Desulfopila inferna: one gene and its partner. Each later gene encodes a partner of the first gene's protein in a complex. Links are inferred from orthologs where the notes say so. Each region holds a gene or a part of one and is shown in the gene's direction. Other genes may lie near its edges. The genes, in order: rpsG and tig.

Evidence for each region.
Region 2: the proteins of rpsG (region 1) and tig are in contact, whole or in part, in a crystal structure (PDB 3GTY), measured with the Thermotoga maritima proteins. The link is inferred for Desulfopila inferna from one-to-one orthologs. Residues at the interface, in WP_004081843.1 of Thermotoga maritima: Lys34, Lys52, Lys55, Glu59, Arg62, Gln63, Glu66, Asn67, Lys69, Val71, Arg95, Ala109, Lys110, Lys111, Gly112, Arg113, Pro114, Glu117, Glu121, Ile124, Ala125, Tyr127, Asn128, Asn129, Thr130, Gly131, Lys135, Asp139, Arg142, Met143; in WP_004081061.1 of Thermotoga maritima: Glu122, Val124, Val129, Leu130, Tyr133, Glu188, Gly259, Ile262, Tyr263, Glu266, Ser270, Glu273, Gln274, Glu277, Arg308, Gln311, Ile312, Ser315, Tyr316, Glu325, Arg329, Arg336, Leu363, Phe366, Trp367, Arg373, Leu377, Arg381, Leu384, Glu387.

The regions. Positions count from the first base shown.
Region 1 is NZ_JAFFQE010000005.1:263,995-278,233, reverse strand. The notes cover bases 1-2,982. They hold rpsG (30S ribosomal protein S7), read left to right. Parts: upstream 1-1,245; coding sequence 1,246-1,719; downstream 1,720-2,982. Other genes in these bases: fusA (elongation factor G), read left to right, coding at 1,787-2,982; rpsL (30S ribosomal protein S12), read left to right, coding at 846-1,217; rpoC (DNA-directed RNA polymerase subunit beta'), read left to right, coding at 1-690. Outside these bases: more of fusA, read left to right, coding at 2,983-3,865; tuf (elongation factor Tu), read left to right, coding at 3,890-5,080; rpsJ (30S ribosomal protein S10), read left to right, coding at 5,093-5,404; rplC (50S ribosomal protein L3), read left to right, coding at 5,445-6,074; rplD (50S ribosomal protein L4), read left to right, coding at 6,110-6,733; JWG88_RS14340 (50S ribosomal protein L23), read left to right, coding at 6,730-7,017; rplB (50S ribosomal protein L2), read left to right, coding at 7,110-7,931; rpsS (30S ribosomal protein S19), read left to right, coding at 7,949-8,224; rplV (50S ribosomal protein L22), read left to right, coding at 8,270-8,602; rpsC (30S ribosomal protein S3), read left to right, coding at 8,682-9,329; rplP (50S ribosomal protein L16), read left to right, coding at 9,379-9,795; rpmC (50S ribosomal protein L29), read left to right, coding at 9,792-9,983; rpsQ (30S ribosomal protein S17), read left to right, coding at 10,049-10,309; rplN (50S ribosomal protein L14), read left to right, coding at 10,364-10,732; rplX (50S ribosomal protein L24), read left to right, coding at 10,791-11,126; and more genes.
Region 2 is NZ_JAFFQE010000001.1:491,023-504,053, reverse strand. What follows is about bases 5,858-8,797. They hold tig (trigger factor), read left to right. Parts: upstream 5,858-6,634; coding sequence 6,635-7,960; downstream 7,961-8,797. Other genes in these bases: clpX (ATP-dependent Clp protease ATP-binding subunit ClpX), read left to right, coding at 8,693-8,797; clpP (ATP-dependent Clp endopeptidase proteolytic subunit ClpP), read left to right, coding at 8,090-8,692. Outside these bases: JWG88_RS02170 (HAD family hydrolase), read right to left, coding at 1-624; JWG88_RS02165 (PAS domain-containing protein), read right to left, coding at 1,033-2,079; JWG88_RS22100 (endonuclease), read right to left, coding at 2,367-2,504; JWG88_RS02155 (pyridoxine 5'-phosphate synthase), read right to left, coding at 2,532-3,728; JWG88_RS02150 (PhoH family protein), read right to left, coding at 3,805-4,761; JWG88_RS02145 (thioredoxin domain-containing protein), read right to left, coding at 4,878-5,741; more of clpX, read left to right, coding at 8,798-9,958; lon (endopeptidase La), read left to right, coding at 9,994-12,405; JWG88_RS02105 (hypothetical protein), read right to left, coding at 12,959-13,031. UniProt on the Bacillus subtilis protein: Involved in protein export. Acts as a chaperone by maintaining the newly synthesized protein in an open conformation. Functions as a peptidyl-prolyl cis-trans isomerase.

The DNA.
Region 1 (14,239 bases):
CTACCGCGGGTTGCCGAACTTTTTGAGGTCCGCAAACCCAAAGAACCAGCCATTATTACGGAAATTGACGGTCGGGTAAGCTTTGGTAAGGAACTCAAAGGAAAGCGGCGGGTTGTCGTTACTCCTGAGCATGGTGAGCCGCAGGAATATCTGGTTCCAAAATCAAAACATCTCATCGTTCATGAAGGTGACTATGTCCAGGCCGGTGAGCCTTTGATGGAAGGAACTATCGTACCCAATGATATTCTCAGGGTTCTAGGGGTAAAGGAACTTGCCAAGTTCCTTGTTAATGAGATCCAGGAGGTATACAGACTCCAGGGCGTGCGGATCAACGACAAGCATATCGAGGTCATAGTGCGTCAGATGATGCGTCGCGTCATGATTACCGCCTCAGGAGACTCCAGGTTTATGATCGGAGAGCAGGTCGAATGGTGGAAATTCGAGGATGAGCGTGATCAGCTTTTTGCAAAAGGTTTGACACCGCCGGTGGCCGAGCCGCTCTTGCTCGGAGTGACTAAGGCATCACTTTCCACCGAGAGTTTTATTTCCGCGGCTTCATTCCAGGAGACTACCAAAGTCCTTACCAATGCCGCTATGGCCGGCAAGGTTGACGAACTGGCGGGACTCAAGGAAAATGTGATCATGGGCCGACTGATCTCTGCGGGAACTGGTCTCGATAATGATATCTAGTAAGTTTAAATGCGAAGGAATGGTGTTTTTATTCTTGACAGTAATCTGTGGATGAGGTAATTATAATCTCTTTCGTGCTGCGATCAGCGCGTAAAATGGATCACTGTTTTTAGAAATATTTATTTAAGGTTAATCGAACAGGAGCAGTAAAGACGATGCCAACTATCAACCAACTTGTAAGGCAGGGAAGAAAGAAAATCGTCAAAAAGACGAACACTCCGGCCTTGAAGGGATCACCTCAGAAGAGAGGGGTTTGTGTAAGAGTATATACAACAACTCCAAAGAAGCCAAACTCCGCTCTGCGAAAAGTTGCAAGGGTCAGGCTTACCAATGGTATTGAGGTGACGTCATATATTCCTGGAATCGGGCATAATCTTCAGGAGCACTCTGTTGTGCTTATCAGAGGTGGTAGGGTGAAGGATCTTCCGGGTGTTCGTTACCATATTGTACGTGGTACTCTGGATACCCTGGGGGTTTCTGATAGGCGTCAGGGTCGATCAAAATATGGTGCCAAGCGTCCTTCTTAAGGAGAGGCTTGTAAGAGAGGAATGATATATGTCGCGTAGAAGATTAATTGAAAAACGACCGGTAGATCCTGATCCACGCTTCAACAGTGTCCTGGTGAGTAAATTTACCAACGGGCTGATGGAGAGGGGTAAGAAGAGCCTTGCTCAGCGTATCTTTTATGATGCTATGGATATAGTTTCTGAAAAATCAAAGGAAGAAGACGCTCTTACGATTTTTGAAGAAGCTATGGAGAAAGTACGTCCACGGGTTGAAGTAAAGTCCAGAAGAGTTGGTGGGGCAACCTACCAGGTGCCCATGGAAGTTCGCCAGACCCGAAGAAACGCCCTGGCTATCCGCTGGATTATCAGCTTTTCCAAATCGCGCTCTGGGAAGTCCATGGCTGATAAACTTGCGGCTGAAATACTTGATGCCTACAATAACAGAGGCGGATCTGTAAAAAAACGTGATGATACGCATAGAATGGCAGAGGCCAATAAGGCGTTTGCGCATTATCGCTGGTAACAGCTAAGGGCAAAATGGCCCGATAGGGGGCAGACGTCAAAAAAGTAAACTCTCAAGGAAATGACTGATGGCTGCCCGAAAAGATTTGTCAGTTGTGCGTAATATCGGCATTATGGCCCATATTGACGCAGGTAAGACAACAACAACTGAAAGAATATTGTATTACACCGGCCGATCGTATAAGATCGGCGAGGTCCATGACGGTAACGCCGTTATGGACTGGATGGAGCAGGAGCAGGAGAGGGGGATCACCATAACCTCTGCTGCAACCACTTGCTTCTGGAACGACCATAAGATTAATATAATCGATACTCCCGGTCATGTTGACTTCACTGTTGAAGTGGAGAGATGCCTGAGGGTACTTGACGGGGTGGTGGCTGTCTTCTGTGCGGTGGGATGTGTAGAGCCGCAGTCGGAGACGGTATGGAGGCAGGCGGACAAATATCACATACCGCGAATCGCCTTCGTCAATAAAATGGATCGAATTGGAGCCGACTTCGACAGAGCAGTACAGATGATGTCGAAGAAGCTTGGAGCCAATCCGGTAGCAGTTCAGATTCCCATTGGTAAGGAATCGGAATTTATCGGTGTTATTGATCTGATAGAAGAGAGAATGCTCGAATTCAACGAACAGTCTCTTGGCCAGGAAGTTGTTGAGAAAGACATTCCTGCCGAATACAGAGAAATTTTCTCGGCCGCACGTATGGCACTCCTCGAGAAGTTGGCCGACTTCGATGAGGGGGTCATGGAAAAATATTTAGAAGATACAAAGGTATCTGCGTCTGAGATATACACTGCTCTGCGCAAGGCTACGCTGGAACTGAAGATTGTTCCGGTTTTTTGCGGCAGCGCTTTCAAGAATAAGGGGATTCAACCCCTGCTTGACGGGATCATTCGTTATCTACCCTCACCGCTCGACATAACCAGCGTTGATGGGCTGGATAAAGATGGAGAGCCTGTTCAGAGAAAGACCACGGTGGATGAACCGTTCTGTGGACTGGTCTTCAAGTTGATGAGCGATGCCTTTGTTGAAAATTTGGCCTTCATCAGGACCTACTCTGGAACGTTGCACGTTGGAGACAAAGTTTTCAACCCGGTCAAGAAAAAGCAGGAAAAGATCGGCAAGCTTCTCAAGCTTCATGCCAATAAGCGTGAAGAGGTAGAGGAGATCAGCACTGGAGATATCGGAGCGATAGTCGGACTTAAGTTCACCACCACGGGCGACACACTTTGTCAAAGGGGAGATTTCATTATCCTTGAAAGTATGGAATTCCCGGAACCGGTGATAGGGGTGGCCGTTGAGCCCAAGAGCAAAGCTGAGGAGAAAAAACTCACAGATGCCCTCAATAAGATAGCTCTTGAAGACCCGTCGTTTACCATATCTACGAATGAAGACACCGGGCAGACGATTATTTCAGGGATGGGAGAGTTGCATCTCGAGATAATTGTGGATCGACTGCTGAGTTACTTCAAGGTCTCCGCCAATGTCGGCAAGCCGCAGGTTGCTTATAAGGAATCTATTACAACTTCGGCTCGTGGCGAGGGAAAATTTGACCAGCTTACCGGCGCCAAAGGACAATATGGTCATGTGGTGTTGGAGATTGAGCCTCTTCAGAGAGGCGGCGGAGTTGAATTTGTCAGCCAGGTTGATAAAACAACAATTCCTGATATGTTCCTGGGCGCAATTGAACGTGGAGCGAGAGATACACTCGATTCAGGACCGCTCATCGGTTACCCGCTCACGGACTTGAAGGTGAGTCTGGTCGGAGGGTCATACCATGAGGAAGAGTCGACTGAGATGGCATTTGGGATTTCCGCGGCAATGGCAGTGCGAAGAGCAGCTGCGGAGGCATCGCCGGTTCTGCTCGAACCGCTGATGCAACTTGAAATCATCACACCTGAAGACCATCTCGGTGATGTGATGGCGGATCTCAACAGCAAGCGTGCTAAAATTACCGGTGTTGAAGCCACGGGTGATCTACAGACAGTACATGCACATGTTCCTCTGGCTGAGATGTTCGGTTACTCCACCTCCCTGAGATCAGCTACCCAGGGAAGAGCAAACTTTACAATGCAGTTCTTGGAATATGATATAGTTCCTGCCGCCAAGGCAGATGTTATTATTAAAAAAATTCGAGGAATATGACCCAAATCATAATGAGGAAAGACTATGTCAAAGCAAAAATTTGAAAGGACTAAACCGCATGTCAATGTAGGAACCGTCGGTCATATCGATCATGGAAAAACTACTTTGACGGCCGCTATCACTCGGGTGTTGTCTTTAAAAGGTCAGGCCAATTTTACCGATTTCAGTGAGATCGATAAGGCACCGGAAGAGAAAGAACGTGGAATTACTATTGCCACAGCGCACGTCGAGTACGAAACCGTGAAGCGTCACTATGCTCACGTCGACTGCCCCGGTCATGCCGACTATATCAAAAACATGATCACCGGTGCGGCCCAGATGGACGGCGCGATTCTGGTGGTTGCTGCAACCGACGGTGCCATGCCGCAGACCCGGGAGCATATCCTTCTTGCCCGTCAGGTAGGTGTTCCTGCAATCGTTGTCTTTCTTAACAAGTGTGACATGGTTGACGATGAAGAACTCATCGAGCTTGTAGAAATGGAACTGCGCGAACTGCTCGACGCCTACGAATTCCCGGGCGACGACATTCCCATCATTCAGGGCTCAGCGCTGAAGGCGCTGGAGAATCCTGAAGATGAAGCCGCTGCGAAATGTATCTGGGATCTCATGGACGCTGTTGATAATTATATCCCCGAGCCTGAGCGTGATATCGCCAAGCCTTTCCTGATGCCTGTTGAAGACGTTTTCTCTATTTCCGGTCGTGGTACGGTTGCCACCGGTCGTATTGAACGCGGTGTGATCAAGGTTGGTGAAGAGGTAGAGATCGTTGGTGTTCGCAAGACCCAGAAAACCGTATGTACCGGCGTTGAGATGTTCAGAAAACTTCTTGATGAAGGCCAGGCCGGAGATAACATCGGCGCACTTCTTCGCGGTGTCAAGCGTGATGAGATCGAGCGCGGTCAGGTATTGGCCAAACCGGGTTCCATTACCCCGCACACCAAGTTTAAAGCGGAGTGCTACATCCTCGGTAAAGAGGAGGGCGGTCGTCACACCCCGTTTTTCAATGGCTATCGTCCGCAGTTTTATTTCAGGACTACAGATGTTACCGGAATCGTCACCCTTCCCGACGGAGTGGAAATGGTAATGCCTGGTGACAATGTCTCGGTGACCGCGGAATTGATTACTCCCATCGCCATGGATGCAGGTCTTCGTTTCGCCATCCGTGAGGGTGGGCGTACCGTAGGTGCCGGCGTTATCAGTGAAATCGTAGAATAAGGGTGCATAATGATACCTACAGAAAAAATTCGTATACGCCTCAAGGCTTACGATCATAAGCTACTCGATCAATCGACCTCTGAAATTGTCGAGACCGCCAGGAGAACAGGCTCAGCCGTAGCCGGTCCTATTCCTCTGCCGACCACGATAAACAAATTCACTGTCCTGCGATCACCGCATGTTGATAAAAAGTCACGGGAACAGTTTGAGATGAGAACGCACCGCCGTCTCCTTGATATTCTTGAGCCGACACAGCAGACCATAGATCTGTTGATGAAACTCGAGCTCTCTGCAGGAGTTGACGTTGAAATTAAGCTGCCTTAGCGGCAGATATTCAAAGTAAAGTGAAGCAGCAGGTAATATTATGCCAAAGTCAATGGGTATATTAGGAAAAAAAGTCGGTATGACCAGAGTGTACAGCGATTTGGGGGAAGCTACTCCAGTGACTGTGATCGAAGCCGGTCCTTGTACGGTTCTTCAGGTCAAATCTGAGAAAACCGATGGGTATAACGCGATTCAGGTGGGATTCGACGCCAAGAAGCCAAGTCGTGTCAATAAACCGATGAACGGGCATTTTCAGAAAGCCGGCAGTGACGGTTTCTACCATGTTCGGGAGTTCAGAGTTGAAAACCCGGAGGAATTTCAGACCGGGCAGACCTTATCCCTGGATTCGCTTTTTAATGTTGGTGATATCATCGATATTCAGGGAAAAAGCAAAGGTAGGGGATTCCAGGGTGTTATGAAGAGACATGGTTTCGCCGGCGGCGGTGCGGGACACGGTTCCGGATTTCATCGTGCCCCCGGTTCCATCGGCTGCAGTGCCTGGCCGAGTCGTGTCATCAAAGGTAAGAAGATGCCAGGACGGATGGGCAACGATACTGTCTTGAAAAAGAACGTGATCGTCATCGATATCCGCACCGAAGACAATGTTATACTTGTTAAGGGACCGGTACCCGGCGCTAAAAACGGCCTTATAAAAATCTTTACCAAGTAGCGATACTGAAGATTATCCGGTTCAAGGAGAAAGTAATGTCAACTGTAGATATATATAATACCAAGAAGGAAAAAGTTGGCGAGATCGGGTTGAACGAAAAAGTGTTCGACCTTGACGTCAAGGAGCATGTACTGCATGATGTGGTGCGTATGCAGCGAGCTGCCAGGCGTGCCGGTACCGCATGTACGAAAACACGAGTCGAGGTTCGTGGCGGCGGGGCGAAACCGTGGAGACAAAAAGGTACAGGAAGGGCACGGGCAGGTTCCAGGAGATCACCTATCTGGAGAGGCGGTGGAGTAACTTTTGGACCGAAACCACGCGATTTCAGTTTCAAGCTGAATAAAAAAGTAAGAAAGCAGGCTCTCGCCATGGCCATGAGTGCCAGGCTCCGCGAGGGTAATCTTATGGTCCTAGATGATATCACGCTCGATGCCATTAAGACCAAAGACTTTGTCGGCATAATGAGTACGTTGGAAGTTGACAACTGTTTAATTATCATTGATGGCATCAATGATAATCTTGATAAGTCATCGCGTAACGTCAACGGTTTTAAAGTTCTGCCGGCTGAGGGGGTCAACGTCTATGACATTCTTCTCCACAAGAAGCTGGTATTGGTTCAGCCTGTTATAGAAAGTCTTGAAAAGAGGTGCCTGGCATGAAAAATCAATATGATGTACTCAAAGGGCCCTGCCTCACGGAAAAAGCTACCCTTCTTCATGAAACGGACGGCAAGGTCGTCTTCAAAGTCCATCCGAAGGCTAACAAGATAGATATCAAAAATGCGGTCGAACAGATGTTCAAGGTAAAAGTCAAAGAAGTACATACCACGAACATGCCGGGGAAACAGAAAAGAGTCGGCAAGACTATTGGAAATACCAATAACTGGAAAAAGGCATATGTGACTCTGGCCGAAGGTGAGATCAATTTTGCTGACGAATTATAGAAGAGGCCGTAACGGTTCAGCAGATGCTGCTGAAGCATACTCATTGAATGAGAATCTATCGAACACAAAGATGATGGAGCGATTGGGAAATCATGGCTATTAAGACATACAAACCTACATCGGATGGAAAGAGACACCATGTGTCGATCAAGGATCCTGACTTATCAACAAAAAGGCCTGAAAAAAGCCTTACCACCAGTCAGTCTAAATCCGGCGGAAGAAATAATTACGGACGTATCACCTCGAGGCATATCGGTGGTGGACATAAACGGAAATATCGGATCATCGATTTCAAGCGTTCTAAAATCGATATCAGTGCCAAAGTAGTAGCTCTGGAATACGATCCGAACAGATCGGCACATATCGCCCTGTTGAATTATATCGATGGTGAAAAGAGATATATTCTCGCCCCGAGAGGTATTAAAGTCGGGGATACTATAGAAGCCGGAGACAAGGTTGATATTCAGCCGGGTAATTGCCTGCCTCTTGTCAATATTCCTCTTGGTACGGTTATTCATAATCTGGAAATGAAGATCGGCAAAGGTGCCCAGCTGGTTCGCAGTGCCGGTGCATCCGCACAGCTTATGGCTAAGGAAGGAAAATACGTGCTGGTTAAACTGCCTTCAGGCGAGGTTCGCAGGTTTAACAATTTGTGCAGGGCTTGCATAGGCCAGGTCGGCAACAGAGAGCACGAAAGTAAAAAGCTTGGCAAGGCCGGTCGTACACGATGGATGGGAAAAAGGCCACATGTGCGAGGCGTGGCCATGAACCCGGTCGATCATCCAATGGGCGGTGGTGAAGGAAAAAGTTCCGGTGGCCGTCATCCCGTAACCCCTTGGGGCTTCCCGACCAAAGGTTATAAAACTAGAAAGAATAAGGCTTCCGACAATTTAATTGTCAAGCGGAGATCATAACATGCAAGGAGTAAGGTATGTCCCGTTCAATTAAGAAGGGTCCATTCGTTGATGACCATCTTATGAAGAAGGTGATTAGGGCTAACGAGAGTGGTTCGCGAAAAGTCATTAAAACCTGGTCCAGGCGTTCTGATGTCACACCTGAGATGGTAGGTATGACCTTTGCGGTTCATAACGGAAAAAAATTCATACCGGTTTTTGTCACTGAGAACATGGTGGGTCACAAGTTCGGAGAATTTTCTCCAACCCGTACTTACTATGGTCATGCCAGCGACAGGAAAGGAAAGAGATAAATAGAAACGACAACGTTTCCCTGAGGACTCACGGGAGTACATGCTATGGAAGCAAGAGCCGTAGGAAAATATATTCGTATATCTCCACAGAAAGCGCGTCTGGTTGCCGATGTGGTGAGAGGCATGGGGGTTGACCAGGCTGTCACCACCCTGCGTTTTATGCCGAAAAAGGGTGCGACAATTTTACGTAAGGTAATTGAGTCAGCTCTGGCCAATGCAACCCAGGACGATCAAATTGATGTGGACAACTTATATATTAAGAAGATAGCAATTGACGGCGGACCGTCTTTAAAGAGAATACGTCCGCGGGCAATGGGACGAGCAACAGGTATCATCAAGAGAACCAGCCACATCACTGTTGTGCTGGATGAAATGTAGCGCTTATTTTCATATGATCTATAGTATCTACAGTTATTTTTTTATCATTTGAAATTCACTTTTGTTGGAGGATTGAATTTTGGGGCAGAAGGTTAATCCATTAGGACTGAGACTGAATATAACCCGGACCTGGGATTCGATATGGTATGCGGATAAGGAATATGCCGCCTATTTGTTCGAAGACCAGAAGATGAGGAAATATCTCAAGAAGCGTCTTTATCATGCAGGTCTTGCCAGAACCATCATAGAGCGCACGGGAGACAAGGTACGAATCAAACTTTTCACTGCCCGGCCAGGAATTGTTATTGGTAAAAAGGGTTCTGAGATTGAGAACCTTAAAAGGGACCTTGAAAAACTCATCAAAAAGAGCGTCACTCTTGACATTCAAGAGGTGCGAAGGCCTGAGGCAGATGCGCAGCTAGTTGCTGAGAGTATCGCAACTCAGCTTGAACGCCGGGTAGCCTTCCGCCGTGCAATGAAGAAAGCAGTAAACTCAGCTCAGCGCTTTGGAGTCAAGGGTATCAAAATTTCCTGTTCCGGTCGACTTGGCGGTGCTGAGATGTCCCGCTGTGAGTGGGTAAGAGAGGGAAGAGTACCGCTGCATACACTGCGGGCGGATGTTGATTATGCCCTTGCGGAAGCCAATACAACTTACGGGATTATTGGTGTAAAGGTTTGGATTTTCAAAGGTGAAGTGCTGAGTGATATTGAAGCACCCGCCGCTTAGTTTGGTGGGTAATATCAGTTTACCACTCAGTGAAATTACGGAGTAAGAGATGTTAAGTCCAAAAAAGGTTAAACATAGAAAAGTTTTCAAGGGCAGGATGAGGGGCGTTGCTCTGCGAGGGAGCTCTATCAGCTTTGGCACATTTGCGCTCAAAGCACTGGACTGCGGCAAGATGACGGCTCAACAGATCGAAGCCGGGCGTATTGCCATTAACAGAAAGATCAAGCGTGGCGGAAAAGTATGGATACGTGTTTTTCCCGATAAGCCGATTACAAAGAAACCTGCTGAAACTCGTATGGGTAAAGGTAAAGGAAGCCCGGACTCCTGGGTTGCCCCCATCAAACCCGGCAGAATTCTCTATGAGCTTGATGGTGTTGATGAAGCACTCGCAGTGAGGGCATTGACTCTGGCTGGTAATAAGCTTCCTTTTGCTACTAAGGTTATTTCGAAGAGGAACACATTATGAAACCGTCAGAAGTAAGAAATATGTCCGACGAAGAATTGATTAAAAAAGAGAAGGAACTGCGTGAGGAGCTGAGCAATTTATCATTCCAGCATAAAATTAGACCGCTGGAAGACACTTCACGCATGAACAAGATGAGAAAAGATATAGCCAGGATCAATACTATTAATCGAGAGAGAGCTGTGAGTTAGAATTCAGGACCTTCTAATTCATCTTTATGCCACTATCGAAAGACACATTTTAAATTTGATATATTATGAATGAAAATACACCATCCAGAAAGACAAGAACCGGTTCTGTTGTCAGCAACAGAATGGAAAAAAGTGTCGTTATCCGGGTAGAGCGCAGGGTCCGTCATAAGCTTTACGGCAAATATGTTAAAACAAGCGTTAAATACCTTGCCGATGATCCTGAAAATATCTGCAACATCGGGGATACGGTTCTTATTGAGGAATGCAGGCCATTGAGCAAACGAAAACGATGGCGTGTAAAGAAAATACTCGAACAGGCTGTGTAGTTAATTACCTGTTTTTTTTGAAAGTCTGTAACTGATGTCTAATCAGGTGGAACTATGATACAAACAGAAACCATACTTAACGTTGCTGATAACTCTGGTGCTAAAAAGGTACTGTGCATTAAAGTTCTTGGTGGATCCAAGAAGAGATATGCGACTATCGGCGACATCATTGTTGTTACCGTCAAGGAAGCAATTCCGCACGCCAAGGTCAAAAAAGGCGAGGTCATGAAGGCAGTAGTTGTCCGCACAGCCAAAGAAATGAAACGAATGGATGACACTTGGGTCGGCTTCGATGAAAACGCCGCGGTTATGCTCTCCACCAGCGGTGAACCCGTTGGAACCCGTATTTTCGGTCCGGTTGCAAGGGAGCTGAGGAATCTGGGCTTCATGAAAATAATTTCATTGGCTCCGGAGGTACTTTAATTTTCGTTCGCGAAAATCTAAGGTCTACTGAAGGCAGCTAGAACAAAGGTATTAAAAAATGGCAAAGGGTAAGACATACCTGAGGAAAAACGATCAGGTCGAAGTTATTGCTGGGAAGGATAAGGGTAGAGTCGGCAAAGTTCTGAAAGTCATTCCGGCAAAGAATCAGGCTGTGGTTGAGAAAATCAACATGATAAAGCGTCATACCAAGCCTACCGAAATGAACCAGCAGGGGCAGATCGTGGAAAGGGAAGCACCTTTGGATGTTTCCAATCTGCAGATGATCTGTCCTGAGTGCACCAAGACCGGCCGGATAGGAAAAAAGTATCTCGAAGATGGCACTAAGGTTCGTTATTGCAAGAATTGCGGTGAAGCTTTCGAGAGCAAGGCTTAATTACAAAACAGGCTTACGTCAGGAGTTATAAATGGGTGCGCTGAGAGAATATTACGAAAACGAGTGTGTACCGGCACTTAAAGAAGAGTTCGGCTATAAAAATGCAATGGAGATCCCTAAACTTGAGAAGATCGTTCTCAACATGGGACTTGGTGAGGCTGTGCAGAACCCTAAGATAATAGAAGGTGCTGTCAATGAACTCACTAAAATTGCCGGTCAGAAAGCCGTAGTCACCAAGGCAAAAAAATCCATAGCGACGTATAAACTGCGCGAAGGGATGCCGATTGGTTGCAGAGTGACTCTGCGTGGAGAGAAAATGTATGACTTCTTTTCCAAACTGGTTAATATTTCTCTACCTCGAGTCAGGGACTTCCGCGGTTTGTCTCCTAAAGGCTTCGATGGCAGAGGGAATTATTCCATGGGCATAAAAGAACAGATCATCTTTCCTGAAATTGATTACGACAAGATAGACAAGATCAAGGGCTTGAACATTACCATTGTAACGACAGCCCCTACCGATGAAGGCGGCCGTTCCCTTCTCAAAAAAATGGGAATGCCTTTTCGCAAATAAGTAAGTAAAGTATGCCAGCTCGACTGGATATGTGGTTCTTGGAAACCTGGATTTCTGCATTAAACCCGGAAGGCTGTTTTCAAGGCACAAACATTATATAAAAATGAGTGTTACTGGAGGTTGGTTTGGCTAAAAAATCGATAATTGCAAAAGCGCAACGCAAACCAAAATTTACTGTTAGAAAATATAATAGATGTCCACTGTGTGGACGGCCTCGGGCCTTTATTCGGAAATTTGGTGTTTGCAGGATTTGTTTCCGACAGTTGGCGTCCAAAGGTGAAATTACCGGTGTAACCAAATCAAGCTGGTAATACCCACTATTGTATTAAAAATTCGTCTAAAGTTTGGAAAGATAAGGAGTGTTCGCTATGTCAATGAGCGATCCCCTGGCAGACATGCTGACCAGGATAAGAAATGCGGTTATGGTAAAATTCAAGAGTGTTGAAATACCTAAATCCAATACCAAGGTTGAGATTGCCAGGGTATTGAAGGAAGAAGGTTACATCAACGACTATCAGGTCTCCGACAAAGGAGTACAGGGCGTCTTGACTATTGATCTGAAATATGGTCCTGATGGCGAGTCGGTAATCTCTGGAATTAAACGGGTCAGTAAGCCGGGACTGCGGCAATATGCTAAGTCTGACGCTATCCCCAGTGTATTGAACGGCCTGGGCATCGCGATAGTTTCAACATCGAAAGGCATCATCACCAATAAGGCCGCTGCCGCCCGCAAGACGGGTGGTGAGATACTGTGTGAGGTGTGGTAACACCCATTAATTAACGGAGGTAACTATGTCTCGTATAGGAAAGCAGCCAATCCCCGTTCCTTCTGGAGTGGATGTCAAGCTTGACGGTCAAAACATCACCGTCAAGGGGAGCAAAGGGGAACTTTCGCTGAACGTATTAGAAGATGTTGAAGTGATTCTGGAAGACAGTGTCATTTCTTTTGCAAACAAGGTTGAAAGCAGAAAGGTCAATGCCTTTCGCGGCCTGACTCGCAGTCTGGTGAGCAATATGGTGGTCGGGGTTGACCAGGGATTTAAGAAAAGCCTGATCATCGAAGGTGTTGGATATAAAGCCAGTGTGAACGGCAGTGAACTGACTCTCAACGTCGGCTATTCCAACCCCGTTGTTTTTGATATTCCTCAAGGCGTAGGGGCAGCTGTCGAAGGCAATAAGATTGTTCTGGATTCAATTGACAAAGAACTGCTGGGGCTTACAGCCGCTAAAATACGTCAAGTACGAAAACCTGAGCCATATAAAGGCAAGGGGATTCGTTACGAAGATGAACAGATTGTACGTAAGGTTGGTAAGTCGGGAGCGGCAAAATAACAATAATATACGGCCCTGTCGGGGTCCTCTTTTATAAAAAATATGGAAGTGCATTATGGCCAAGACAAATCCCAAAGTGACGGCGAGAGCTAAAAGGGTAAGCCGAATCAGGAAAAATATTGCCGGAACGACCGAAAGACCGCGTTTACGCGTCTTTAAGAGCAATAAACATATATATGCGCAGATAATAGACGATACTCTGGGCAAGACCATCGTTGCCATGTCAACTGTTGATAAAAGCTTTGATATCGGCGAAGAGAAAGGAAAAATCGGCGCTGCCAAAGCTGTGGGCACTGCAATTGCCGAGAAGGCAAAAGCTGCTGGTGTTGGAGAAGTCGTTTTTGATCGTGGTGGATATCTTTATCACGGCCGGGTGAAGTCCCTCTCCGAGGGCGCACGCGAAGGTGGATTAATATTTTAAAGAATATGCAAATAATGGGGGTGTCCCTTGTCTGATTTTAAACGTTCTAAAGGTGAAAGCGCCGAAGAACTGATCGAAAAGATTGTTTACATCAATCGCGTTGCAAAAGTTGTTAAAGGTGGACGTCGTTTCAGCTTTAGTGCAATTGTGGTCGTTGGAGACGGTAAAGGAAAAGTAGGCTACGGTCTCGGTAAGGCAAATCAGGTTCCTGAAGCAATTCGCAAAGGAGTTGAACGTGCTAAAAAGGATATGGAGTCGGTATCGCTCACCTCTGTCTCCATACCTCATCAGATTACCGGAAGTTACGGCGCTGGCAAAGTTTTGTTGAAGCCGGCTTCGGAAGGTACGGGAGTTATTGCAGGTGGTCCTGTAAGGGCGGTGCTGGAAGCTGCAGGCGTTACCAACATTCTCACCAAATGTCTGGGATCCCATAATCCGCACAACATGGTTAAGGCCACCCTGCAGGGATTACGCAGTCTACGATCAGCTGAAAGTATTGCTGCTCTGCGTGGCAAGACAGTTGAAGAAATTTTGGCATAAAGCGAGATTCAAATCACGACCAGTGATTGAAAAGATAGATAACTCAACATTGCAAAAGGTAACATAATGGCCGAGACAATCACATTTACTCTGGTCAAGAGTGGAATAGGCAGTACCCAAAAAATTCGCGCCACTCTGACAGGATTGGGGCTGACCAAAATGAATAAATCAATTACTCGAAAAGATACCCCTGAAATCCGCGGCATGATAGCCAAAGTCAGGCATCTTGTCCGAATCGAGGAGGCGTAA
Region 2 (13,031 bases), on another replicon or contig:
CATTTTTTGTAGAACATCGAGCATCGGCAAAAAAGCATATTGATCTGGCCTGTACTGTTTAAGATATTCATCGATTGTTATTTCGAACTCTTGAGGAGTCATCCCGGAGGTAAAAAGTGGTATTTGTGTAAACTTGCTGTAACCGTTAGCTGTTACATTTGCATGCCCCTCAAGAAAATTGTTCTTCTCAATTACATTCTCAGCGAATTTGCCATCTTTAGTCCAGAACATTGGAAAAGGTTTAAAAGGAAAGGCGTCGCTGTTTATTGCTGTCCAAATATGATATGCAGCCTGTCCTGAATATCTCGCGTCATTCAACTCCTTAACAGGAATGTGTTCGTTATAGATGGTTCCATCCCAGTCAAATATCGCCAGAAATTCTTTGTTCCTGTTTTGTTCTATAAAGGAATTAATTCTTTCGAGTTTGCTGTATGTTTTACTGTTTTCAAAATTCCAATGAGGGTAGTCTGTATGCAATGGCTCAGATTTTGCTCCACTCAGCTGTAACGTAAACAATGTGATCAATGGAAATAACAGTAAAACTAGCTTTTTCATATTGTCCTTCTTTATATCGTAGGTGATATGTGATAGCGCATGAGCTTGTAATCTTGCCCAAATAATCATGCGATCTTCTTTCTTCTATCCATTAGTGTCCGGCAATCTAGTTGCTTTTCTTTGCCCATTCAAGAAATTTTTGGAGTTGGTGCGGTGATACCGCCTCTGGGATTGCTTAAAAAAATTTCATATTGCTGCTCCTGTTTTTGTTAGGAGCTTTTGGGAACCGCCAGAATTTTAGTATACCCCAAGATCTATTTGGTGGTATGAGACATCAGAGGGAATCTTTGGAAATCTTGGGTTGCCAGTTGCTCCATTTCTGGGCAATTCTTTATGCTTAGCCGTCCCTACATTATCAGGAATAAGGTTAAATAGAGGTACTGGTAGGATATTCAGAACTTCGAGGTGGCAATGTTAACGAATAAATCAGCGGCGCGGACTTTTGCGTCGACTGAATGAGCTTGGTTGTGCTGCCAATCACTCCTTAGTGGTATATAAGTCAAAATCCGGATAAAGCTTTTTTGCACACTCAGGGCAAATGCTGTGGCTAAATTCGGCATCAGAGCGATCATGAATATAGTTTTCAATTTGTTCCCAGTACCCTTTATCATTACGTATGTTTTTACAGTTAGCGCAGATGGGTAGAAAACCTCGCAAAGTCTTTACCTCTGATAATGCTTTTTGAAGATCCGAAACTAAACTGTCCTTTTGTTCTTCTGCCCGCTTACGCTCGGTAATGTCCTCAATAGCCAGGAGGATGATCCGTTTCTTGCCCATCGCTTGTTCAATTTGTCGGGCGTTCAACAGCATTGTGCGCCTGCCGATGCTGGCGAAATCGTGTGCAACCTCATAGTTGTTAAAAGGGTTTTTTTGGGGAAGGATTTTTTCCAGCAGTTCACGCAACTTTGGGATATCCCATTGTTTGTTGCCCAAGTCATATATAAGCTGCCCCACAGTCTCTTCAGGTTTTACCTTGAAAAATTCATAGAAGGAACGGCTGACAGCGACCACCCTGAGGTCTTGATCCAAGGAAATTAAGGGTTCACGCACGGTGTTTATAATGCTCTCAGCAAATTCCCTGGCTTCATCTGCGGTTTTTTTGATGATCGCCAGTTCTTTTCGGGTCTTTTCGAGGCCGTCTTCTATCTTTTTACGCTCGGTAATGTCCTCAATAGCCAGGAGGATGATCCGTTTCTTGCCCATCGCTTGTTCAATTTGTCGGGCGTTCAACAGCATTGTGCGCCTGCCGATGCTGGCGAAATCGTGTGCAACCTCATAGTTGTTAAAAGGGTTTTTTTGGGGAAGGATTTTTTCCAGCAGTTCACGCAACTTTGGGATATCCCATTGTTTGTTGCCCAAGTCATATATAAGCTGCCCCACAGTCTCTTCAGGTTTTACCTTGAAAAATTCATAGAAGGAACGGCTGGCTAAGATCACCCTGAGGTCTTGATCCAGTATCAAAAGGGGTTCACGTATTGTCTCTACGATATCTTCGTGTATTTGGTCCATCTGGGTCGCTTCCATAGCACTCTCCTCTCCACATTAAACGATAATTTTGTTTGAATAATAGAGCTTTTAATTGTCAAATATTCTTGCATTATACGTAAATGCGGCTTGTTTCTGCAATAGGATTGGCATCTATGTTCACCGGCAATATTCCTGTAAAAGTAGTTGCATCATGTAAAGATGACTACTGTATATACGAAGTTGGAGTGCTTCGAAAAGCTAACAAAAGCAATGCAATTCGAGACAGTAGGTTATCGATGAGCATCTCAATCTCATATAAAAATGGATTATTTATCCTTATTCGATTAATGGACTTGCTCTTGCCAAATAAGATTAGCCCAGCCGGGATTGTCAATGAATGGGTTTCTATTCCCCTGAATCCTCATCACACGATCATTCCGAGGCCGTTCAAAATCGGATGGACCGACATCACAATGGTAGATTTCAAAATATTAGAGATTTAAATAATGCTAAAGTTGCAGGCTTTGCGCGTTCAGGATGATAATCTGCATATCTTTGACTGCCTGTTCAAGTCCGGTAAAAACAGCCCGCGATATAATTGCATGTCCGATGGACAACTCATCTATGGTGTCGAGTGCTGCTATTAGAGCGGTATTCCGGTAATCCAGGCCGTGTCCTGCATTGACGATAAGTCCAAGCTGGTGTGCTTCCTCTGCTGCATCGGCAATGAAGAAAAACTCCTGGCGCATCTGTTCTTCATTGATGGCATCGCAGTAGCGGCCGGTGTGAATTTCCACATATTTGGCCCCGATATCATAAGAAGCGCGTATTTGTTCGGAATCGGGATCGATAAAGATGGAAACGGGAATATCAGCCTCAGCGAATTTTTGTACCACCCTGGCTAGTTTTTTCTTCTGAGAAATAACGTCGAGGCCGCCTTCAGTAGTCAGCTCCTGCCGTTTTTCCGGAACAAGGGTGATCATATCCGGAACAATATCCAGGGCGATATCGATAATTTCCTTATTAGCGCCCATTTCAAGGTTAAGTTTTGTCTTGATTGTTTTCCTAAGGAGATAGACATCACTATCCTGAATGTGGCGCCTATCCTCTCTTAGATGAACAACAATTCCACTTGCGCCTGCAAGCTCGCATAGCGAAGCTGCAAAAACAGGGTCGGGTTCCCGCCCTCCTCGAGCCTGGCGGATGGTGGCGACATGATCTACATTGATGGCAAGTTGTGGCATTGTTCGGCTCCTGTTGATAAACACTTTTTCGAGTAAATCCTTCTCCTTTTCAAACATTAACTCGGCGTCTTTCGGAGAACGTTCGTGATCATAGCCTAGTAAATGGAGGAGGCCATGGGCTGTCAGCCAGGCTATTCTGTAAATCAGCCTTTGATCATACTCCTCTGCCTCTTTTGCCGCCGTATCCAGTGAGATGACGATATCGCCAAGCTCCTGAATGGGAAGCGCAGAAAGATCTTCTTCAAGGCCATCGGCAAACGGAAAAGAGAGCACGTTTGTCGCCTTGTCTATATTGCGGTAAGTATGATTAAGTCTGCGTATTTCCGTATCGTCGGTGAGCAAAATCGAGAGAGTGTGCCTGGCAAAGCCCACCTCCCTTAATAGCTTCTCGGCAATGTACCGGATTTTTGTTTCGGGCAACGGCAGTTTAGAGCCGTAATGATTGGAGATAACAACAGACATTTTTGAAGTTATTGTTCCTGTAGAAATGAGACTGTCAATGTTGTAAAAGTCTGCCCTTTACTTTCCGATCACCCCGTTACTTCCGGTTTTCATAAGCCTCGATAATTTTTTGCACAAGAGGGTGGCGGACCACGTCTTCCTTGGCAAAGCTGCAAAACTGTATGCCGGCTATGTTCTTCAGTATTTTCCTGGCTTCAAGAAGACCGGAATGCTTGGGTATGGGAAGATCGACCTGGGTGGAGTCTCCGGTTATCACCGCCAGAGAGTCAAAGCCGATTCTGGTCAGGAACATCTTCATCTGTTCTTTGGTGGTGTTTTGCGCTTCATCGAGTATGACAAAGGCATTCGAGAGCGTTCTGCCGCGCATGAAAGCCAGCGGCGCTATCTCTATTATTCCTCTTTCGATCAAATCGGCACATTTATCGGCCCCCAACATATCATTAAGGGCATCGTGAAGAGGCCGCAGATAAGGATTCACTTTCTGGGCCAGATCCCCCGGCAGGAAACCAAGCTTTTCGCCTGCTTCGATCGCCGGCCTTGTCAGAATGATTGATCTGACCTGGTTATTGACCAGGGCCGAAACGGCCATGGCCACAGCCAGATAGGTCTTGCCGGTACCTGCGGGGCCGATGCCGAAGACAATATCGTTTTGGCGAATGGCATCTATATATATTTTTTGATTCCTGGTCTTGGGAGATATGACCCGGTGCTGCGTGGTCACGTATACCTTATCAAGAAAAATCTTATCAAGCTTTGCCGATGGTGTGGATTCGAGAATCCGCAGGCCAAAGGCGATATCCGATGAATATACCGGATAACCCTTGCCGATCATGTCATAAAGTTGCTGCAGCAGATCTTTGACCAGCTTGACCTCATGTTCCTGACCGACAATATTAAGGTCATTGCCGCGAGCATTTATCTTCAGGCCCGCGACTTTTTCTATAGTTTGAAGGTTCCTGTTCAAATCACCAAAAAGCAATGCAGCACTACTGTTATCCGAGAAGTGTAGATCACAGCTGAAATCGTTTGTCATTTGTTGATAATTTTGTAAAAATTCATTGAAGTTGCCGAGATGGACTCTGCCACTTGACGCAGACCCCGAGAAAGCTCGATCCACAACGACATAGATCGAGCTTAGGAAGTTCGTTGTTATTTCTTGTCTAATTCTTCATCAATAATCCGCTGAAATCCCTGTAGGCTTCTGTCTTGCAGAAGTCTACCGTTTATAAAAATGGTGGGGGTGCCGGTAACTCCGGCTTTTTGTGCATCCTGGATGTCGGTATGAACTTTTTGCCGGATTACCGGGGATTCCATATCTTTTTTCCATTGTTCCAGATCAAGATCCAATTTAACGGCTATGTCTTCAATAACTTTGTTACTGAGTTTTTCGGCGGAGAAAAGTTCATCGTGAAATTCCCAGAATTTTCCCTGCTTTTCAGCAGCGAGTGCGGCGCGTGCGGCAGGATCTGCAAATTTATGAAACTGCAGAGGCATATTTTTGAAGGCCAGTCTTACATTTTTGGGATTCCTTTCAAGAACCTGAGCAATCAAAGGTTCAATCTTGCTGCAGTATGGACATTCGAAATCAGTGAACAGGGCGATGGTTACCGGGGCATTTTCCGGACCGCGGATGGGGGCTCCGGCAGTGTTGATCTCTCTGATGAAGCTGACGGAAATGGTTGTGAAACTGTTTTTTTCGCCATTGATCAGATAAAGCATTTCAGCCCTCGGAGCAATATCTATGGCATTCACTCCTTTGTCTACCGGTATGGTTCCTTCCAGTTTGCCGTCGGCGGTGTACACAAGAACATTATGCTCGCTGGTGAGAACAAAAACGTATTTGCCATCAAGCGAGTGCACTATGTCAACAGGGCTCTGGGGAAGCTGCCATTGATTGAGGACCTGCCAGTCGAGATTGGAGGATGAATCCTGCATGTTTGTGGCCCCGATTACAGGACTGCAAAGTGCCGCCGTTAAGATTGAAAGTGCTGCCAATATCTTTTTGAAATCCATAATAACCTCTGATTTTTTTGTCAAATGTCTGTTTAGGTTTACTGTCCTTTCAACTAACCCAATTGAGCTTTTATCAGTATCTCGTAGACGGAGTCTTTTTTCCTGCAAAAAACAGGAACAATCTGAGAATACTAAAACAGGTGGCTCTATAATCGCCTGAAATTAACCTTTGCATCATCAGCAATGAGAACAGAAGGTTCGTCAAATGCAAATTAAGATAGTATCCATTAACTGCTGATTTGGCAAGAATTTAGCACTTCTTGACCTTCTTGGAAAGCAATAAGAAAAGTCGTCCAAAATCGAATAATCCCGGTTCGCTGTATAAAAGTTGAACTTAACTGCTTAACTGTATAGGCGAAGGTACTTGCCAAAAACATATATCGTACTTTTTATCCAGCCATATGGCATCGTCACAACTTTTTATGAGATTATCAGATTTTGATATGGTGGATTACTGCAGAAGTACTGCCCGAGAGAATAGAAAAGTTTGCTTCGCTCTGAAGATTCGTTGATTTAATCACTTGGAATACCTTGACTCGACTAAAGTTGTGAATTACAAATGATTCACCTGGCGCGTCAGACTTTTTCGGGACCAGTCCATTTTGTTTTCGCAAATATGATGATAAAATGTTATACTGACCTGTTTGTTCAGGTGAAAAGTAAGTAGAATCAGTTAGTTGCGAGGGTGGCGGAACTGGTAGACGCACTAGACTTAGGATCTAGCGCCTTTGGGTGTGGGGGTTCGACTCCCCCCTCTCGCACCAGGCTGAATTATAAATACTATTTCATAAAAATAACTTCTGTATTGCGGATCGGTATGGCGGATCGCCCATAGCGAACTTACGTATGCCGATAAACGATTATGCAGAACACAGTCAAAAGGATGAAAACAGATGGATGTAAAGGTTGAAGAGATAGGAACTCTTACTAGAAAAGTTACAGTTACTCTGCCTGAGACAGATGTTCGTAAGAAGCTTAAGAAAGCCTATGACAAGCTGCAGAGAGAATCCAAGATGAAGGGCTTCAGGAGAGGTAAGGTTCCACGTTCGATCATTGAAAAATCCTATAAACCGCAAGTTGAAGCCGAGGTAGGGGAGAAGCTTGTTCAGGATACCTATTTTGATGTGATCGAAAAGGAAAATATCGACGCGGTTATTCATCCGGAAATACTCAACCATGTTTATAACGAAGATGGATCCTTCACCTATGAGGCTCAGGTAGACGTACGACCGCAGTTCGAGGTTACAGGCTACAAGGAACTGGAAGTTGAAAGGCCTCAAACCGATGTCACCGATGAGGATGTCGACAAGGAAATCGAAAATCTGCGCCGCCAGATGGCGCCTCTGAAATCCTCCGAAGATCGTCCCGCGGAAGAAGGCGATATCGTGATCATTGACTATCAGGGGTTCCATAAAGGCAACCCGATGAAGCAGGTCAAGAACGAAAACACATCCGTCGAAGTAGGTGCCGGGCAGATGGGAGAAGAGTTTGAAAAGAAGCTTGTCGGTATGAGTAAAGACCAGGAGGCAAGCCATGAAGTGGAATTCCCTGAAAAACATCCCAATCCTATACTTGCCGGAAAAACAATTGAGTTCAAGGTTACCATAAAGGACATCAAGGAACGCATTCTAGCCGAGCTCGATGACGAATTCGCTAAGGATGTCGGTAAGGAATTCAATACCCTGGAAGAGCTCAAGACTGCCATTCGCGAGAAACTCACGCGCGAGAGAGAGGAAAGTGCCGAGGGCCAGTTGACTGACAGGATAATGCAGGCTATTTTAAAAGAGAACGAGTTTGAGGTTCCTAAAAAACTAGTTGATTTTGAAGTAGAGCAGATGATCAAGCAGACCGAAGAGCAACTCGAGAAAAGCGGTATGAACCTTGAGGCAGCCGGTCTCAACCGGGAAATGCTTGCGCAGCGTAACGAACCTGTAGCCGCTCAGCGCGTCCGCGGTGATTTCATCCTGAAGAAAATTGCCGAGAAAGAGGAAATAAAGCTGAAGGACGAAGATATGGATCGTGGCTTCAAGCGCATTGGTGATCAATATAATATGCCCGTGGCCCAGGTAAAAGAATTTTTCGGCAACCGTGACGATTTGCTTCCCCTGATGAATGAACTTCTCAACGAAAAAGTTCTCGATTTCCTGCGTAAAGAGGTGAAATACATTGAACCGGAAGCTGCTCCGGTTGAAGAAGAACAGACACCGGAGGGGAGTTGATACATATCCTTCCGGACTTTATCATACAGCTTTCTGGTTTCCGTTTCCCGGAGATTGGAATTTGATTAAACAAGCGACTGCAGCAGGTTCGATACCGCTGCAGTCGTGTCGTTTCAAGGAGAGATAAAAATGAACCTGGTACCAATGGTAGTAGAGCAGACCCCACGTGGAGAGCGTGCTTTTGATATTTATTCCCGTCTCCTCAAGGAGCGCATTGTTTTTCTGGGAACCGTGGTTGATGATTCGGTTGCCAATGTCATCATTGCTCAGTTACTTTTTCTTGAGGCCGATGATCCCGAAAAGGATATTACGTTCTATATCAATTCTCCCGGTGGATCTGTTTCCGCAGGCATGGCAATCTATGATACAATGCAATATGTCAAATGTGATATAGCGACACTGTGCATGGGCCAGGCCGCGTCCATGGGCGCTTTGCTTCTTGGAGCGGGATGCGACGGTAAAAGATATTCTCTACCGCATTCTAGAATCATGATTCATCAGCCGATGGGTGGATTTCAGGGACAGGCAACGGATATCGACATCCACGCCCGTGAAATTCTGCGTATGCGCGAAGAGCTCAACCAGATTCTGGCCTCACATACGAAAAAACCTATCGAAGAAATTAGAAAAGATACGGAACGTGATTATTTTATGAGCTCAAACGAAGCAAAGAGTTACGGCTTAATTGATAAGGTACTCAATAAGCGAGAAGAAATAGCAGAGGAAAAATAAATGAGTGAGAAGGAAAAAAGCGGGCCTGAATGCAATTGTTCATTTTGCGGAAAAAATCAGGACGAAGTTAATAAGTTGATCGCCGGGCCTGATGTCTTCATTTGTGACGAATGCATCGATCTGTGCAATGAGATCGTCCAGGATGAAAACAGTACTGATGATGGTGCAGATGCTGTCAAAAAAAACCTGAAGCCCCGGGAAATAAACGATCGCCTCAATGAATATGTAATAGGTCAGGATTATGCCAAGAAGGTACTATCCGTCGCCGTTCATAACCACTATAAACGAATAGATGCTCCCAAGAGTGAGGATCAGGTAGAGCTGCAGAAGTCCAATATTATCCTTATAGGACCGACCGGATCCGGAAAGACCCTGGTGGCGCAGACCCTTGCCCGCACCCTGAATGTCCCCTTTTCCATGGCAGACGCTACAACCCTGACGGAAGCCGGATATGTGGGCGACGATGTCGAAAACATCCTGGTCAACCTTCTCCAGGCTGCCGATTATGATATAGAAAAAGCCGAGCGAGGTATTATTTATATCGATGAGATTGATAAAATCGCCAGAAAATCGGACAGTCCTTCTCTTACCCGTGATGTCAGCGGCGAAGGGGTACAGCAGGCACTTCTCAAGATTATTGAGGGGACCGTCGCCTCCATTCCGCCCAAAGGGGGAAGAAAACATCCTCAGCAGGAGCTGGTCAAAATCGACACCACTAATATCCTCTTTATCTGCGGTGGCGCCTTTGTCGGTCTCGAGAGTGTAGTTCGTCGCAGAAAGGGTAAAAAATCGATCGGATTTGGCAGCAATGTCATTGGCGAATCCACCAAAAAACTTGGAGAACTGCTCGCCGCCGTACAGCCGGAGGATCTTCTCAAATTCGGACTTATTCCTGAACTGGTCGGCCGCCTTCCGGTCATAGCCACCATGGAAGAGCTTCTCGAAGAAGATCTGGTGCGTATTCTCAAGGAGCCGAAAAATGCTCTGACCAAACAATACACCAGGCTTTTTGAATTTGACGATATAAGGCTGCGTTTCACGGAAGGAGCCCTGACCGCCATCGCCCGCAAGGCGCTCAAGAGAAAATCCGGGGCCAGAGGACTACGCTCGGTCATGGAAGCAGCGATGCTTGAGGTGATGTATGATCTACCTTCCAAGAAGAATGTCCAGGAATGCGTGATCAGTGAGCAGGTGATAAATAATGGTGAATATCCTGTTGTCCTCTATAAGAAGAGCGAAAAAGAGGAAATAGCAGGAAATGCTTAAATGCCCAGGTGTAAGTATATTATGGAGATCAAGTAATGCCCAGTAATGACAATACCACAAAACTGTATCCTCTGATGCCGCTCCGGGATATCGTTGTATTTCCGCATATGGTTGCGCCTCTTGTAGTGGGAAGAAGGAAATCTATCCAGGCTCTGGAAGATGCGATGCAGAAGAGAACCGAGATTTTTCTGGTTACTCAAAGAGATTCAACCATTGATGAACCTGAAGAAGACGGCGTCTATACCACGGGAACACTTGCTGTGGTGATGCAGCTTCTTCGTCTTCCCGACGGAACTATCAAAGCGCTGGTTGAAGGTAAGGGGAGAGGAGAAATAGTCTCTTTCGTACCGAATGACAACTTTTTTCAGGTTGAAGTACGTCAATTTGAAGAAGAGGAGGAAGTTACCAGGGAAGTGGTTGCCTATGAGCGGGAATTGAGGAAATATTTCAGCGAATTCGCCTCGATAAACAAGAAAATTGCCAAGGAAGTCATCAAGTCTCTGGAATCAATCGAGCAGCCGGGAAAACTGGTCGATGTAATCTGCGCCCACCTCCCTATCAAAACCGAAGAAAAACAGTCTATTCTTGAGTGCCGAACCTTACAGGAACGCATCGAGAAGATATTGGAAATCATCCATCGGGAGATTGAGCTTGCCGCACTCGAAAAAACCATAGACGCCAAGGTAAAGACCCGGATGGGTAAAACCCAGCGTAACTACTATCTTGGTGAAAAGGTACGTGAGATCCAGACCGAGATGGGGCAGGGCGAGGATGGTATGGACGATATCACCGAGCTTGAAGAAACCCTCAACAAGATGAAGATGCCGACGGTGGCCAGGGAGAAAGCCCTGAAGGAGCTGAAAAAGCTCCGGGCCATGCCGCCCATGTCCGCCGAGACCACGGTGGTCAGGAATTATATTGAGGCGATCATCAGCCTTCCCTGGAAGAAAAAAGGGAAAAGCAATCTGGATATCAACACGGCCGAGAGGATCCTGGATGAAGATCATTACGGACTCTCCAAACCGAAGGAGCGCATTCTCGAATATCTTGCCGTCCAGACCCAGGTAAAGAAGATTAAAGGACCCATCCTCTGCCTGGTCGGCCCTCCTGGTGTCGGTAAAACCTCGATCTGCAAATCAATCGCCCGTGCCATGGACCGTAAGTTCGTCCGGCTTTCGCTGGGCGGCGTACGGGATGAAGCTGAAATTCGCGGTCATCGAAGAACCTATATCGGAGCCATGCCGGGGAAAATAATCCAGTCGATGCAGAAGGTCAATGTGTCGAACCCTGTTTTCTGTCTGGATGAAGTAGATAAAATGTCCATGGATTTCCGGGGTGATCCCTCAGCTGCTCTACTGGAGGTTCTTGATCCCGAACAGAATGTCGCATTCAATGATCATTATCTTGATCTTGACTATGACCTGTCGGGCGTTTTCTTCATAACCACGGCAAATAGTCTGCATGGCATCCCGGTTCCTCTGCAAGACCGCATGGAAATTATCTCCATCAGCGGCTATACTGAAGAGGAAAAGCTGAAAATAGCCGAAGGCTATCTGGTGCCGAAACAGCTTGAGGCCAACGGCTTCAATAAAGACGATATCAAGCTGACAGAGGGAGCCATCCTCGAAATTGTCAGACGCTATACCAGAGAAGCAGGAGTAAGAAATCTTGAGCGTTCCATTGCCTCTCTGTGCCGTAAGATAGCGCGCGACCGGCTTAAAAAGAAGGCCAAGGACAAAAAATACAGAATTGGAGTACAGTCTGTCCTCAAGCACCTGGGTACGCCGAGATATCGCTATGGCCTCGCCGAGGAAAAGGACTCCATTGGATTGACCACGGGACTTGCCTGGACCGAGGTTGGCGGAGAGTTGCTGCAGATTGAAGCAACATTGATGCCGGGCACCGGCAAACTGATTATTACCGGTAAGCTGGGCGAGGTCATGCAGGAGTCGGCCAGGGCTGCTCTCAGTTATGTACGTTCCCGGGCGGATATTTTAGGCCTGGATGTGGATTTCTATCAGAAGCTTGATATTCATATACATGTACCCGAGGGGGCAATTCCCAAAGACGGTCCTTCGGCCGGCATAACCATAGCGACAACACTGGTTTCGGCGCTGTTAAAAGCTCCGGTGCGGCATAAGCTGGCAATGACGGGTGAGATTACCCTGCGCGGCAGGATCCTGCCCATTGGTGGGTTGACCGAGAAATTGCTGGCCGCCAAACGAGGCAACATCACCCATGTTCTCATCCCCAAGGAAAACGAACGTGACCTGAAGGATGTTGCCCCGACCATCCGGAAGAGCCTGACCATTGATCTTGTCGATCATATGGACGAAGTGCTTGAACATGCGATAGTTGTCAAGGAAGGGGAATCGTTATTTAAAAATGTTCCGGGCAGCAGTGTATATGGTGAGATCGAAGCGGCTTCACAGAACACACCACATTAATTTTTTTCTGTCTTTTTTGCTTGACGGGGATGAGCTTAATTGGTAAATACTCATCCACGCTTGAATGAGCGGGCGGGTAGCTCAGTTGGGAGAGCATCGGCCTTACAAGCCGAGGGTCACAGGTTCAAGCCCTGTTCCGCCCACCACAATATACGACATGCGGGGTCGTAGTTCAGTTGGTTAGAATGCCGGCCTGTCACGCCGGAGGTCGCGAGTTCGAGTCTCGTCGGCCCCGCCAGTAGAAAAAAAAGGGATACAGCAATTATGCTGTATCCCTTTTTTGCGTTTATATAGAAAGAATGCGGGCTATATTGATCAAAGATCATTTTTTTTTTTAAAAAGGTAGGTTGGCGGTGAGCGTAGCGATCCCCAACAATCCAACCACCAGACAACTCGGAAAGGACTTGATTCGCCTGCATTGCTTTAGAAGGATTTGATCCAGTCTTGCGAAAAATCATCCGGGGATAATCATATATCAGGCTTCTCGAAGTCGGAGTTTATGCCCACACGGGTGCAGATCCATAACGACGTAGATAAGCTTTTCACGAGCCCATCAATTATAGCTGTCGATAAACTCGTTGGCCGATATACTATTTAAAGCCGCCGAAGTTAGCAGCCAATCCCCT